4 regions of the Streptomyces tamarix genome follow, and region 1 is predicted to be linked to each of the others. Evidence: riboswitches for the same ligand, from Rfam matches in the RefSeq annotation. Region 1 holds a riboswitch; each other region holds the start of a gene.
What was found. A riboswitch is a leader RNA that binds a small molecule or an ion and turns the genes downstream of it on or off. The one in region 1 is predicted to bind cyclic di-AMP.
Positions count from the first base shown of each region.

Region 1 (3,578 bases):
TCCAGGGCGAGCGCGATGTCCTTGCCCGGGGTGTAGCCGGCCTGCTTGATCGCCTCCAGGATGAGGTCGAGGGCGGCGCGGTTGGACTCCAGGTTCGGGGCGAAGCCGCCCTCGTCGCCGAGGCCGGTGGACAGGCCCTTGTCCTTCAGGACCTTCTTCAGGGTGTGGTAGACCTCGGTGCCCCAGCGCAGGGCCTCGGAGAAGGACTCCGCGCCGATCGGGGCGATCATGAACTCCTGGATGTCCACGTTGGAGTCGGCGTGCGAGCCGCCGTTCAGGATGTTCATCATCGGCACCGGCAGCAGGTGCGCGTTCGGGCCGCCCAGGTAGCGGAAGAGCGGCAGGTCGGACGCCTCGGAGGCGGCGTGCGCCACGGCGAGGGAGACGCCGAGGATGGCGTTGGCGCCGAGGGAGGACTTGTCCGGGGTGGCGTCCAGGTCGAACATCGCCTGGTCGATCAGCCGCTGCTCGGTGGCGTCGTAGCCGACGAGCTCCGGGCCGATCTGCTCGATGACGGCGAGCACGGCCTTCTCGACACCCTTGCCGAGGTAGCGGTCCTTGTCACCGTCGCGGAGCTCGAGGGCCTCGAACGCACCGGTGGAGGCACCGGACGGGACGGCAGCACGGCCGGTGCTGCCGTCGTCGAGGCCGACCTCGACCTCGACCGTGGGGTTGCCTCGGGAGTCCAGGATTTCCCGGGCTACGACGACGTCGATGGACGGCACGAGCATCTCCTTCTGGGATGTGACGCATGGAGTGCAGGATCTTTGGCCTTGCGGCAAGAGCCTAACCGCCCCGGAGGGCCGGGGCCCGCGACCGCCCGCCCGCTGGGACGAAAAAGGGCACGAAGCGGTGGATTACGGGGTGAACGGCCGCCACTCCTACTGGACGGTAACCACCTTGAGCGCCCCCGTTCTCATCCGTCCTGGATCGGTTTGCCCCGAAACGGGGAGGCCCCGGCTCGCCGCGTACGGGGGATGCGCGACGAGCCGGGGCCGGCTCGGGGGGAGCGGCCGGCCGGGTGGGTCCGGCCGGACCGCCTCCGGGTCAGCTCAGGTGGAGCTGCTGGCCCGGGTAGATGAGGTCGGCGTCGTCGACGATGTCCTCGTTCAGGTCGAACAGCTTCTTCCAGCCGCCCTTGACGCCCTCGGCCGTGGCGATGGAGCTGAGCGTGTCGCCGGCCTTGACCTCGTACTCGCCGTCGCCCTTCTCGACCTTCTCGCCGGTCGGGGTGGTGACGGTCTCGGCCTTGGCCTTGGGGGCCGCCGCCTTGGGCTGGGCCGGCTTGGGCGCGGTGCGCTGCTCGCTGCGCGTGGTGGGCTCCTCGGCGGTGCGCTCGGCGGCGGCGCCGCCACCGTACGGCGCGTTGGACAGGCCGACGCCGCAGACCGGCCAGGCGCCCTTGCCCTGGCCCGCAAGGACCTTCTCGGCGATCTCTATCTGCTGGGCCTTGCTGGCCCGGTCGGCGGTGGAGGCGTACTGCGTGCCGCCGTACGCGGCCCACGTGGAGGCCGAGAACTGCAGGCCGCCGTAGTAGCCGTTGCCGGTGTTGATGGACCAGTTGCCGCCGGACTCGCACTGCGCGACGCGGTCCCACTCGGAGGCGGTCGCGGCGCTGGCGGACGTGGCGCCCATCAGCGGGGCGGCGACGGCCACGCCGGTGATGCCGGCGAACGCGACGAGACGGACGGCCTTGGACGGGCGACGGTGCTTTCCCTTGCCGGAATTCAGCATGGCGGATCTCCTCACCGACGCCTGCGAGGTGAGCTGTCGGGTTCGGGCCTGGTGAGTGCCCGGCCGCGCGTTGGGCGCGCGGCTTCACCCCGAGCCGGTTCCGGTCGTCTCTCAACGGCCGGGCCCGGCACTTACCTTGGGTCCCCCGCTCCTGCCTACGGCGCTGGAAGCGTCGACTGTTCCCGTCGCCCGGCGGCAGGATTCGGCGTTACCGGTCGGACGGGGCCCGCGGTGGCGAGCGGTATCGACGGTAAGCACAGACCCGCCCCAAGTTCAAAGGGGGACATCCGGGTCAATCCGCCCCTACGCGCCTGCCTCTTGCGGGCGTTTGCGCAGGTAGGGGCGGAGACGGACGGATCGGGCGGCGCAGGGGCGCGAGTTGGGGCAAAGAGACTCTTGTCTCACTTCCGAGAAACGGACATTCGGCCCGTAACTATCCCTCGTTCACGCCCAGATCGAGGCTCTGGCCAGGGAGGATGAGGTCGGGGTCGGTACCCACGGTCTCGCGGTTCGCGTCGTAGAGCGCCGGCCAGCCGCCGGCCAGCTCGTGGGTGTCCGCGATGGCCCACAGGTTGTCGCCGGGCTGGACGGTGTACGTGCCGTCCGCGGCGAGGCCCTCCGCCGTACGTGCCGTTCCGTCACCCCGCGAGGTGTGTCTACCGTTTTCACGCCCACTGACCGTATTGTCGGATTCAACGGACTCGCCGGACCCGCCGGATTCGCCGGACTCATCGGTGGCGCCCGGAACCGTCGGAGCGGTCGCGGCCTCCTCCTTGGCCGGCTCGCCGCGGTGCCTGCCCGTGCCGGAGGCGGAGCCGCCCGTGCCGCCGTCGGCCGCGGGCGCGTCACCGGAGGCGGCGGGGTCCGCGGGGTCGTCGGAGGGCGTGGCCGTCGCGTCCGGGGCGGCGGGGGCGGTGGTCTTCCCGCCGCCCTCGGCCGTGCCGGAGGGGGTCGTGGCGCCCTCGGTGGCGGCCTTCGCCGGCGCGGCGGGCTCCTTCGACGCCCCGGCGTCCGCACCGGTGCCCGCGGACGGCTCCGGCGTGGCGCCCGGGCCGGTCTCCGCCGGGGCGGGGTCGCCCGCGCCGGCCAGGCCCGCGATGGGCGCGCAGGTCTCCCACGCGGCGGAGCCCCGCGCGGCGAAGACCTTCTCCGCGACGGCGATCTGCTGGGAGCGGCTGGCGAGGTCGGCGCGCGGCGCGTACGCCGTGCCTCCGTACGCCTGCCAGGTCTCCTGCGAGAACTGGAGGCCGCCGTAGTAGCCGTTGCCGAGGTCGGCGCTCCACATGCCGCCGGTCTCGCACTCGGCGACCCGGTCCCAGGTGGCGGCGTCGGCGGCGGACGCGGTGCCCGCGCCGAGCAGCGGCAGGGCGATCGCCGATCCGGTCACCCCCGCGGCGACGACGAGGGCGGGAGCCTGACGGGGTCGACGGTGTCGTCCGTTCCCGGAGCGCATGCGTTGGACCTTTCGCGTGACTGCTGAGGTGACGGTGAACGTAGCGGCATTCGAACGCCAGTCACAAGTCGATGCAGGGGAGATTACGCGAACATCACAGAGCTGATGGTTCGTCAGATCCTTTCGGGGGTGAACTCCACCGGGAGGGTCCGCAGCCCGCGCATGATGAGCCCGCCGCGCCACCGCAGTTCGTCCGGATCGACGGCGAGGCGCAGGTCGGGCAGGCGCGTCAGCAGCGTGGCCAGCGCGGCCTGCCCCTCCAGCCGGGCGAGCGGCGCGCCCAGGCAGTAGTGGATGCCGTGCCCGTACCCGAGGTGCTGGTTGTCGGTCCGCCCGAGGTCCAGGGTGTCCGGGGCGTCGAACCGCTCCGGGTCCCGGTCGGCCGCGGCGA
Region 1 is NZ_JAWCTQ010000053.1:26,006-29,583, forward strand. Features, by position in the region: gene eno (phosphopyruvate hydratase) at 1-725, opposite strand, end outside; gene RND61_RS28680 (transglycosylase family protein) at 1,048-1,734, opposite strand; cyclic di-AMP (ydaO/yuaA leader) riboswitch at 1,738-1,907, opposite strand; gene RND61_RS28685 (transglycosylase family protein) at 2,168-3,187, opposite strand; gene RND61_RS28690 (cytochrome P450 family protein) at 3,301-3,578, opposite strand, start outside.

Region 2 (3,578 bases), on a different contig from region 1:
CGGTGCCGTCGTCCTCGTGGCCGACCTGATCTTCTTCGGCGCCCATCTCTCCCGGCGCGGCGCCCGGAGGCGCTAGGCGGCCCTCCGCGCGGCCCGCGCGGCGGGCCGGCCCCGTGGGGCCCGTGGGGCGGGGTGGCCCGTGGGGCCCGTGGGGCGGGGTGGCCCGTGGGGCCCGCGCGGCGGGGTGGCCCGTGGGGCCCGTGTTTCCGTGGGGCCGGGTGGCCTGTGGAGAGTCCGTGTGGGGGATCGGCCCGTGGGGCTCGGGTGGGTCGGTCCCGTGGGGCCCGCGCGGCGGGGCGGTCCTGCGGTGGGCCAGTGCGGCGGGGCGGCTCGCGGCGGGACGGCCCCGCGCGGGTCGGTGCGTCCGCGCGGGTCGGTGCGGTGGTCCCCGCACGGGTCAGCCCCGGGGAGGGCCGGCCCTCCGCCCGGTGCGCGTGTCGACGAGGATCTGCCGGGCCTGCGTGACGTTGTCGGCGCGGACGGCCTGCGCCATCGCGGTGCGCGCCTCGTCCCGGGGCGTGTCCGGAGGCACGACGAGCAGCGAGAAGTGGTCCTGGTCCCCGCGGGTGACCAGGACGGTGTCGTCCCCGACGGGGAACGAGTCGATGCGCACCACCCGCTCGTCGACGACCAGCCGGGCCGGGAGCCCCTCCCAGGCGGCGGCGTCCAGGCCGACGCGGGAGATCGGGCCGAGGTGCTCGGTCAGGGCGCTCACCAGGGCGGGCAGCTCCTCCGCGATGTCATGGGAGCGCGGCCACCACGCCCCGTCGAGGACGCCCTCGCGGGAGCGGGTCGTCTCCAGCCGCAGGAGCGCCGTCCCCGGTTCCACCGCTTCGTGGAGGGTGTCCGGCAGGTGCCCGGGGGCGGGAGGCGTGTCGGAGTGGGCCATGCTGATGTCCGCCTGTCTACGGGATCCGGTCCCTTCGGCGAACCGGACGTCCACCACTTCCCACGGTACTCCGCCCGCCCCGGTCACCGGGGGTCCGCGACCTCCTCCGGGAGGGAGGGCCGAGCCGGGCGGCCGGGCTCGCGCGGCGTGGTTCCGGGCCTCCGGAGAGGGGCCGCCGGAAACTTTCCGGCCGTGGAGTGCGAAATGGTGAATGACCTTCGCTGGAATAGCGTAAGGTGGTGTTCATCGACGCGGGGTGGAGCAGCTCGGTAGCTCGCTGGGCTCATAACCCAGAGGTCGCAGGTTCAAATCCTGTCCCCGCTACTGAAACCGAAGGCCCGGTGCACACAGCACCGGGCCTTCGGCGTGTCTGCGTGTCTGCGGGGCCGGGTGTCCGGGTGTCTGCGCGGCAGGTCGGCGGGGCACCGGGGCCGGTATCTACCCTGCGTGATCGACAGGCCGCTCTGTGCGATAACAATTGACACACAGTCAGAAATTTGATCGAGGAGTTTCGGGGGCGCGACCGCCTGACAAGGGGTCAATTTGCTGTGACTTGTCCCTTTATAGGGCCTTGATTCACTGCCGAGTGAGCGAGGTGTTCCCGGGAGCGGCTTGGAATACGGGCCCGGCTTCTATTAACGTTCGATAACGCAGCGCGGTCGTATCAGTCGTCGCAGAAGGCGGCGCCGTGCGCATGCGCCGAATCCCGCAAGGGAACCGGGGAACCACCGCACTTGGGGTGAATCGGGCCTTCACCGGCCCGTAGGGGACCTTCCTGCTCCGAACCCGTCAGCTAACCCGGTAGGCGGAGAAGGAAGGAAAGGAGTACGCCTCCGTGGCGTCCAACAGGCCTGCCCCCGAAGCCCCCTTCGGCTCGTACGACACGACCGGCCGTCCCACCGATTCGGGACCTCCGGCCACCGCCGCCCCCGCGGCCGCCTCCGAGTGGAACCCCACCGAGGAGACCGTCCGCCCCGTCCGGGGCCGGCACCGTGTGGTCAAGCAGCGCGGCGGCCTCGCCCGCAGCTCCACCGTCCTCGGGGTCGGCGTCATCGCCGCCGTCGGCGCGGGCGGCATGGCCACCGCGCACGACAAGCCCAGCGTCGCGATATCCCTGCCGGACATCAACCTCCCCGACGCCTCCTCGCTCCCCGGCGTCGGCGCGTTCCTCGGCGACGACGCGGACGACGCCCCCGACGAGGCCCCCGCCTCCGCCGGTCTCGCCACGCTCGCCCTGTCCACCGGGAACGGCCCCGCCGACGCCCGGGGCGCCGGTGCCGAGGCCGACGCGGGCGAGGCGCTGCGGGCGCGCATCCTCCAGCAGGCCGAGCAGCAGCAGGCGTCCGCCGAGGCCGAGGCCCGGGCCGCCGCCGAGAAGGCGGCCGCGGAGAAGGCCGCGGAGGAGGCCGCCGCCCAGCAGGCCGCCGCCGAGGCCGAGGCGAAGGCCGCCGAGAAGGAGCGCAAGCGCGCCGAGGCGGAAGCCACCGCGAAGGCCGAGGCCAAGCGCCTGGCCAAGCTCGCCGCGAGCTACGCCCTGCCGACCTCCTCGTACACGATCACCTCCACGTACGGCCAGGCCGGCTCCATGTGGTCCTCCGGCTACCACACCGGCCTCGACCTGGCCGCCCCCACCGGCACCCCGGCCAACGCCGTCCACAGCGGTACCGTCAAGTCGGCCGGCTGGTCCGGTGCGTACGGCTACCGCGTCGTGCTGGAGCTGGCGGACGGCACCGAGGTCTGGTACTGCCACCTCTCCTCGATGACCGTCAGCGCCGGGCAGTCCGTCGGCACCGGCGACACGATCGGCCGCGTCGGTTCGACCGGCAACGTCACCGGGGCGCACCTCCACCTGGAGGTCCACACCGCCTCCGGCAGCGGCATCGACCCGCTGGCCTGGCTGCGCGGCAAGGGCCTCACCATCTGACACCCCGGCGCCCCGACGCGTCCCGGTACCCCGGCGCGTCCCGCGCCGGACCCCGATCCCGGCAGCCCCGGCGGCACACCCCCCGACGCCAGGGCTGCCGGTCCGCTCTTCCCGGCCCCGGGTCCCGACCGTGCTCTGGTCCCGGGGCCCGGCCGCGCCCCCGGTTCCGCGCCCCGGTTCCGCGCCCCGCTCTCGGGGCCCGGCCGTGTTTCGGGCCCGGCCGCGCCCCAGCCCGTACGGCCTCAGTAGCGGTACGGGTTGTAGCCCGCGTAGTCGCGGTGCGGCGGCGGCGTCCACACCCGGCCCGTCGCGCGCGCCGCGAACGTCAGGGCCGGGGCGGCCACCTCCTTCCGCTGCCACATGTGGTGCAGCAGCTCCTGCTCCCGCGCCGTGAAGTCCTGGTCCGCCACACCCCGCCGCGCCCGGTACCGCAGGAACGCCAGGGACGTCGCGAACGCCTCGTACTCGCCCACCGACCGCGCCGCCGCCGGGCCGAACGTGCGCGCCGCGTAGGACCGCGCCAGGCTCCGCGCCCGCATCGACGACAGCGCGAGCGGCTCGTCGGCGGACAGCCAACCGGCCGCCGCGTACGCCGGCAGCTCGCCGGATATCGTCCGCAGCTCCCGCTGGCGCGTCCATATCACCAGCCACGTCAGCAGACCCAGCGCCGGCAGCATGAACGCCCCGTACACGAGGAGGAAGCCCCACGGCCCGAACGTCGTCGAGCCGTTCCACAGCGCGTGCACCCCCATCGCCAGGACCAGC
Region 2 is NZ_JAWCTQ010000025.1:90,597-94,174, forward strand. Features, by position in the region: gene RND61_RS20120 (hypothetical protein) at 1-76, shown strand, start outside; gene RND61_RS20125 (DUF5994 family protein) at 398-889, opposite strand; tRNA gene RND61_RS20130 (tRNA-Met) at 1,140-1,213, shown strand; cyclic di-AMP (ydaO/yuaA leader) riboswitch at 1,577-1,712, shown strand; gene RND61_RS20135 (M23 family metallopeptidase) at 1,725-2,813, shown strand; gene RND61_RS20140 (PrsW family intramembrane metalloprotease) at 3,056-3,578, opposite strand, start outside.
Region 2: it holds a riboswitch for cyclic di-AMP, as region 1 does, so the genes downstream of both, RND61_RS20135 (M23 family metallopeptidase) here and RND61_RS28680 (transglycosylase family protein) in region 1, are expected to answer to the same signal.

Region 3 (3,578 bases), on a different contig from region 1:
GAACCCCTCACGCGGCCCGTGCGGCGCAGCCGGTGGGTGCCGCGCCACCGCTCGACGTGCTGGGCGGTGAGCATCCGGGCCCGCTCCGCGTCGCTCCGGGCGACGGCGTCGACGATCGCGCCGCGCTCCGCCCACGCCTCGGCCGGCCTGGCCGGCTCCTCGACCGCGTACATCCAGGCGGTCTTGTGGCGCAGCTGGGTGAGCAGCGAGGTCAGGCCGGGGCTGGCCGACGCCTGGGCGAGCGTCTCGTGGAACCAGTCGCCCAGCGGGCGCAGGTCCTCCCCCTGGCCGCGGCGGGCCCCCTCCCGACCCAGGCGGACGAGGCCGCGCAGCACCTTGAGGTGGGCCTCGGTGCGGCGCTGGGCGGCGCGGGCGGCGCCCAGCGGCTCCAGCAGCGTGCGCATCTCCAGCAGGTCGGCGGCGTCCTGCTCGGTCGGCTCCGCCACGCAGGCGCCGACGTGGCGGCGCGAGACGACGAAGCCCTCCGACTCCAGGGTCCGCAGCGCCTCGCGGACGGGGACGCGGGAGACGCCGTAGCGGCGGGCGAGCTGCTCCTCGGCGAGGCGGCTGCCGCGCGGCAGCACCCCGGAGACGATGTCCGCCCGGATCGCCGTACACACCGAGTGCGCGGGAATGCGCATACCGAACCTCCGAATCGCTCCGCCCACCGTTTAATCCGCGCGACACCCAATAGTTCGACGCTGTTCGGTGACTCTATTGCAACGAAGGGCATTTTCCGATCCCGGGCCGTAATCCATGGTGAATTTTTGGCCGGGGCGGTGGACTGCGGGCGGCGGGAAGGCGGAGGGGCGACGCGAAGGCCCCGGCTCGGTGACCGAGCCGGGGCCTTCGCGGAGCGGGGCGGGTCAGACGTCGACGCCGCGCGCCCGGAGGTAGGAGACCGGGTCGACGTCGGAGCCGTACTCGGCGGAGGTGCGGGCCTCGAAGTGGAGGTGGGGGCCCGTGGAGTTGCCGGTCGAGCCGGAGATGCCGATCTGCTGGCCCGGCATGACCGTCTGGCCGACCGCGACGCCGATCGAGGCGAGGTGGCCGTACTGCGTGTAGGTGCCGTCGTGCATCCGGATCACCACGTTGTTGCCGTACGCGCCGCCCCAGCCGGCCTCGACGACCGTGCCGAGGCCCACGGAGACGACGGCGGAGCCGTACGGGGCGTGGAAGTCGACGCCCGAGTGGCTGCCGGAGGACCACAGCGAGCCGCCCGCCCGGTAGGGGGTGGAGACGTACGAGCCGGCCACGGGGAGCTGGAAGGAGTTGAGGCGCTTGCGCTCGGCCTCGCGGGAGGCGCGCTCCTGGGCCTCGCGGGCGGCCTGGACCCGGGCCTCGGCCTGGCGTTCGGCCGCCGCTTCGGCCTGCGCCTGGCGCTCGGCCACCTCGGCGGCCAGCTCCTGGGCGGCGGCCTGGTCCTCGACCTCGTCGGCCAGCTCGTAGCCGGCGATGGCCTGGTTGAGGCCGGTGTCCTCCAGGGAGGCGCGCTCCGCGTCCGCGGCGAACGCCGGGGAGGCGAGGGTTCCGATGACGCCGGAGGTGGCGAGGGCGGCGGCGCCGGCGACGTGGGCGCTCCTGCGGCTCACTCGGCTCGGGGCACGGTGCTTCCCGGTGGAACGGGTGAACGCCATGAAGGGAACGTGTCCTTTCCTTCCCTCTCGCCTACCGGGTTAGCTGACGGGTTCGGAGCAGGAAGGTCTCCTACGGGCCCCTCCACGCGGTGGCGAAGGCGTCCGATTCACCCCAGGGGACATGGGTCCCCGGCTCCCCGGGCTCACGCCCGACGGGGATTCGGCGATCGCTGCCCGGTGCCGCGGGTGCGGCGGGTACGGGGGGCGGACAGCGCCTAAGACGCTATGCGGCTGATCTTTCAATCACCAAACAGACACGCTTTTTTGTAGCGCACGCCACAGAACAGACACCCAACCTCTCCAACAAAACGGACATAAGTCCGAGCAAGAACGGAACCCCGCCGTCCGGGTGGACGACGGGGTTCCGCCCCGTCAATCAGCCGGTGACGACGGTCACTTCGCCGATGCCCAGCGCCTCCACCGGCGCCTTGATCTGCGCCGCGTCCCCGACGAGGACGGTGACGAGGCGGTCCGGCGGGAAGGCGCTGACGACGGCCGCCGTCGCCTCCACCGTGCCCGTCGCGTCCAGGAGCCGGTACAGCCGTGCCTGGAAGTCGTCCGGCAGGTGCTGCTCGACCTGGTCGGCGAGGGTGCCGGCGACGGACGCCGCCGTCTCGTACTTGAGCGGGGCCACGCCCACCAGGTTGTGCACGGCGGCGTCGCGCTCGGCGTCGGTGAGCCCCTCCGCCGCGAGGGTGCGCAGCACCTTCCACAGGTCGTCCAGCGCCGGGCCGGTGTTGGGCGTGTCGACGGAGCCGCTGATGGCGAGCATCGCCGCGCCCGTGCCGTCCGGCAGGGACCGCAGGACCTGCCCGAAGGCCCGCACGCCGTACGTGTAGCCCTTCTCCTCGCGCAGGACGCGGTCCAGGCGGGAGGTGAGCGTGCCGCCCAGGCAGTACGTGCCGACGACCTGCGCGGGCCACACGCTGTCGTGCCGGTCGGGGCCGACGCGGCCGATGAGGAGCTGCGTCTGCACGGCGCCCGGCCGGTCCACGATGACGACGCGGCCGGTGTCGTCGGCGGTGACGGGCGACGCCGTGCGCGGGCGGGGCGCGCCGCCCGTCCACGCGCCGAGCGTGTCGTCGAGGAGCGCGTCCAGGTCGATGCCGGTCAGGTCGCCGACGACGACCGCGGTGGCCGACGCGGGGCGGACGTGGGCCTCGTAGAAGGCCCGTACGGCCGCGGAGTCGATCCGGGCGACGGTCTCCTCCGTGCCCTGGCGGGGCCGGGACATGCGCGAGGAGGCCGGGAACAGCTCGGCGGAGAGCTGCTTGGCGGCGCGGCGGGCGGGGTTGGCCGTCTCGTGCGGGATCTCGTCGAGGCGGTTGCGGACGAGGCGGTCGATCTCGTCGTCCGCGAAGGCCGGCGCCCGCAGCGCGTCGGAGAGGAGCCCGAGGGCCTTGTGCAGCCGGGAGGCCGGCACCTCCAGGGAGACCCGCACGGCGGGGTGGTCCGCGTGCGCGTCCAGGGTGGCGCCGCACCGCTCCAGCTCGGCGGCGAACTCCTCGGCGGTGTGTTTGTCCGTGCCCTCCGACAGGGCGCGCGCCATGATGGTGGCGACGCCGTCGAGGCCCTCCGGCTCGGCGTCCAGCGGGGCGTCGAGGACGATCTCGACGGCGACGACCTGCTGGCCGGGGCGGTGGCAGCGCAGCACCGTCAGGCCGTTGCCCAGCTCGCCCCGCTCGGGCGCGGGGAAGGCCCACACGCGGGGCGTGCCCGGCTTCGGCCGCGGGTGGAACTCCATGGTCGTCAGAGACACGGCAGCGTCGCTCACTGGTCCGCCCCCTCTTCCTCGTCGCTGTCGGTCCGGTCGCCGTCGTCGGCCTTGGTGGGTTCGTAGACGAGGACCGCGCGGTTGTCCGGGCGCAGCCGCTCTGCCGCGACCTCGCGCACCTCGTCGGCGGTGACGTCCAGGACCCGCTGGACGGCCGTGAGGGCGAG
Region 3 is NZ_JAWCTQ010000019.1:83,539-87,116, forward strand. Features, by position in the region: gene RND61_RS17115 (GntR family transcriptional regulator) at 1-641, opposite strand, end outside; gene RND61_RS17120 (M23 family metallopeptidase) at 867-1,637, opposite strand; cyclic di-AMP (ydaO/yuaA leader) riboswitch at 1,651-1,813, opposite strand; gene RND61_RS17125 (M16 family metallopeptidase) at 2,014-3,381, opposite strand; gene RND61_RS17130 (M16 family metallopeptidase) at 3,408-3,578, opposite strand, start outside.
Region 3: it holds a riboswitch for cyclic di-AMP, as region 1 does, so the genes downstream of both, RND61_RS17120 (M23 family metallopeptidase) here and RND61_RS28680 (transglycosylase family protein) in region 1, are expected to answer to the same signal.

Region 4 (3,578 bases), on a different contig from region 1:
CTCGACCCGGGCGACAGCGCCCACTTCGACTCGCTCACCCCGCACCGGATCGCCGCGGCCACCCGCGACGGGGCGGAGCTGCTGTTCGTCCACACCCTCCTGCAGAGCTCCGCCGCCGACCTGTGCCTCGGCGGCGGCCCCGCCCAGCGCCACTGAGACGACCGAGAGGTACGCGTGTCCGAGCCGGAGAACCCGAACCCCATCCCCAGCACCCAGGAGCGGTGGATCAACCGCAACCTCGTCATACGGCTGTTCGCCTACCTGGTCGCGGGCCACCTCTTCGCGGCCTTCCTCTACCTGCTCTTCCTGCTCGGCGGCCAGAACCAGTAGCCGCCCGGCCCGCGCGGACCTCAGACGTCGAGCAGGCGCTCGCGCAGCCGGTCGCGGGTCTCGCCGCTCAGGCCGAGCCCCTCGCCGAGGTACCGCTCGGTGGAGCCCCAGGTCTCCTCGATCGTCGCGTACGCCGTGTGCAGGTACTCGGCGCGCGCGTCGAACAGCGGGCCGAGCAGCTCCATCACCTCCGGGGACATCCCGGCGGGCGACGAGTCGCTGCGGCGGACCTTGTACCGGCGGTGCGGGTCGTTCGACTTCAGGTAGTCCGCCTCGATCGCCTCGCGCTCCACGCCGACCGCCAGCAGCACCACCGCCACGGACAGACCCGCGCGGTCCTTGCCCGCCGCGCAGTGCATCAGCGCGGGCACGCTGTCCGCGGCGAGGGCGTGCAGGACCCGGCTGTGCTCCGCGGTGCGCTCGACGACGATGCCGCGGTAGGCGGCCCGCATCCGCGCCGCCGCCTTGCCGTCCCCGAGCAGGTCCCGCAACTGGTCCAGGTCGCCGTTGCGGACCATCCCCCAGAACTCGGCGCCGTCGGCCGGGTCCGTCAGCGGGATGTTGACGTTACGCACCCCGGGCAGCTCCACGTCCGGGCCCTCCAGCGCCTGGTCGGCGGCGTTGCGGAAGTCGAAGACGGTGTGCAGCCCGAGCGACGTCAGGAACGCCGCGTCCTCCTCGGTGGCGTGCGCGAGGTGCCCGCTGCGGAACAGCACCCCGGGCCGCACCCGGCGCCCGTCCACGGTCGGCAGCCCGCCCACGTCACGGAAGTTGCGGACGCCGGTCAGCTCCGGCTCGGCGGTCGACGGGAAGGACGGCAGCTGCTGCGTCACGGGAGCTCCTCCGTGTCTGGCGTCGGCGACGGCCGCCGACGAGGTAGCGGTCCGACGATACGACATCGCTTCCCCGGGCAAGGATCCGCCGCGGGGTGGGTGCGGCGCACCGTCCCGCCGGTGGCGCGCGGGTGGCGGGACGCCCTGCTCCCCACCGTGGCCGCGTCCTGTTCCGGCGTGGTTCGCCCAGGGGAGCCAGGCGGCTTCGGCGCGATGATCGTCCGCTTGTGTCGTTGTTGATCCGATGATCACGTAAGAGGGATTCTGTCGCTTCTGTCCGTATTGATGGAGTACGTCATAACGCGCCCTGGAAACAAGGGGGATGGGCTCCACCGCGTGAGCAGCGTCATAAAGGTGACGGATCGTATCCGGTGGCGCCGCCTGGAATCCCCGCGCCACACGGGAATTCATGATCCGTAATCCACGGAGGGTGACCGGAATTCCCCGAAGAATTCCCCGGCGTGAATGAGCGGGGGCAACCATCCGCTTGTTCCCGTCGTCCCCACTCGTTTACGGTCCCGTTCCAGCCGGGCGGATCGCCGAATCCTGCCGCCGCCCCGGAATTCGCACCCACCCACGTGTGGCAGGAGCGGGGGAACCAGGTAGGCCGCCGTACGGGAATTCCCGTACGGCTCGGGGTGAAGTCGCGCCACCCGCGCGGCCGGGCAGCTCCAGCCCGAACCCGACAGCTCACCTCGCAGGCGCCGGAGAGGAATTCGCCATGCCCGCCAAGGGTAAGCACCGCCGTATCAAGTCCAGCCCGCTCACGCGCGGTTTCGTCGCCGCCGGAACGGGCGGTGCCGCCATCGCCCTCCCGCTCCTCGGTGCGACCGGCGCGCACGCCGCCGCCCCCGCCACGGCCCCGGCCGCCGCCCCCGCGCAGACGGCCGCCGTCGCGTCCGCCGCCGGGACCGCCAAGCCCGCGCCGCGCGTCTACACCGTCGTCGCCGGCGACTACCTGGCGAAGATCGCCCACAACAAGAACGTCGAGGGCGGCTGGAAGAAGCTGTACGCCGACAACCGCGAGGCCATCGGCGACGACCCGGCGCTCATCCACCCGGGCCTGAAGCTCACCCTCGGCGCCAAGGCCACCGCCAGGGCCGACGACTCCCGCGGCGAGCGCGCCTCCCGGTCCGCCGCCAAGACCCAGGCCCCCGCCGAGGTCCAGGCCCCCGCCGAGGCGAAGCCCGCGGCCGACACCCCGGCCGAGGCCGAGACCCAGGCCCCGGCCGAGACCCAGACGCCCGCGCAGAGCGGCTCCGGCTTCACCGCCCCGGTCTCCGCCGGCATCACCACCCCGTACCGCGCCTCCGGCTCCATGTGGTCCTCCGGCTACCACACGGGCGTCGACTTCGCCGCCTCCTCCGGCAGTACCGTCAAGGCCGTCGGCCCGGGCACCGTCGTCTCCGCCGGCTGGAGTGGCGCGTACGGCAACGAGGTCGTCATCAAGCACGAGGACGGCAACTACTCGCAGTACGCCCACCTGTCCTCCCTCTCCGTCTCCGCCGGCCAGACCGTCGGCGGCGGGCAGCAGATCGGCCTGTCCGGTTCCACCGGCAACTCGACCGGCCCGCACCTGCACTTCGAGATCCGCACCAGCCCCAGCTACGGCTCGGACGTCGACCCGCTGGCCTACCTCCGGAGCCACGGCGTCAGCATCTGAACCTGACGCGCGCGTCACCGCGAACCGCCGCCGCCCGGCACCCCGCGAGGGTGCCGGGCGGCGGCGCGGTGGCGGAGATCACGCCCCGTCAACCCCTCCTTACGGTCGCGTAGGTCACATCCCACGGTGGATGATGTGCTGCCGTGGCAGACGATTCGACGATGGGGGAGAACGACGTGATCGGGTCGTACACGGCGATCGGCGACAGCTTCACCGAGGGCGTGGGGGACCCGGGCCCGGACGGGCGGTTCCTCGGCTGGGCCGACCGCCTCGCGGTCCTGCTCGCCGACCGGCTCCCGGAGGGCCGGGAGTTCCGGTACGCCAACCTCGCCGTGCGCGGCAGGCTCCTCGACCAGATCGTGGAGGAGCAGGTGCCCCGGGCCAAGGAGCTCCTCCCCGACCTGGTGACCTTCTGCGCCGGCGGCAACGACATCATCCGGCCCGGCAGCGACCCCGACGACGTGGCCGCGCGCTTCGAACGCGCGGTCGCGGACCTGACCTCCGTCATCGGCACGGTCGTGGTGACCACCGGATTCGACACGCGCGGCGTCCCGGTCCTGCGCCGCCTGCGCGGCAGGATCGCCACGTACAACAGCCACGTCCGGGCCATCGCCGACCGGTACGGCTGCCCGGTCCTGGACCTGTGGTCGCTCAGGACCGTCCAGGACCGCCGCGCCTGGGACGCGGACCGGCTCCACCTGTCGCCCGAGGGGCACACGCGGGTCGCGCTGCGCGCCGCCCAGCTCCTCGGC
Region 4 is NZ_JAWCTQ010000056.1:4,909-8,486, reverse strand. Features, by position in the region: gene RND61_RS29160 (XRE family transcriptional regulator) at 1-156, shown strand, start outside; gene RND61_RS29155 (DUF6126 family protein) at 175-330, shown strand; gene RND61_RS29150 (tyrosine-protein phosphatase) at 351-1,163, opposite strand; cyclic di-AMP (ydaO/yuaA leader) riboswitch at 1,725-1,880, shown strand; gene RND61_RS29145 (M23 family metallopeptidase) at 1,885-2,826, shown strand; gene RND61_RS29140 (SGNH/GDSL hydrolase family protein) at 2,988-3,578, shown strand, end outside.
Region 4: it holds a riboswitch for cyclic di-AMP, as region 1 does, so the genes downstream of both, RND61_RS29145 (M23 family metallopeptidase) here and RND61_RS28680 (transglycosylase family protein) in region 1, are expected to answer to the same signal.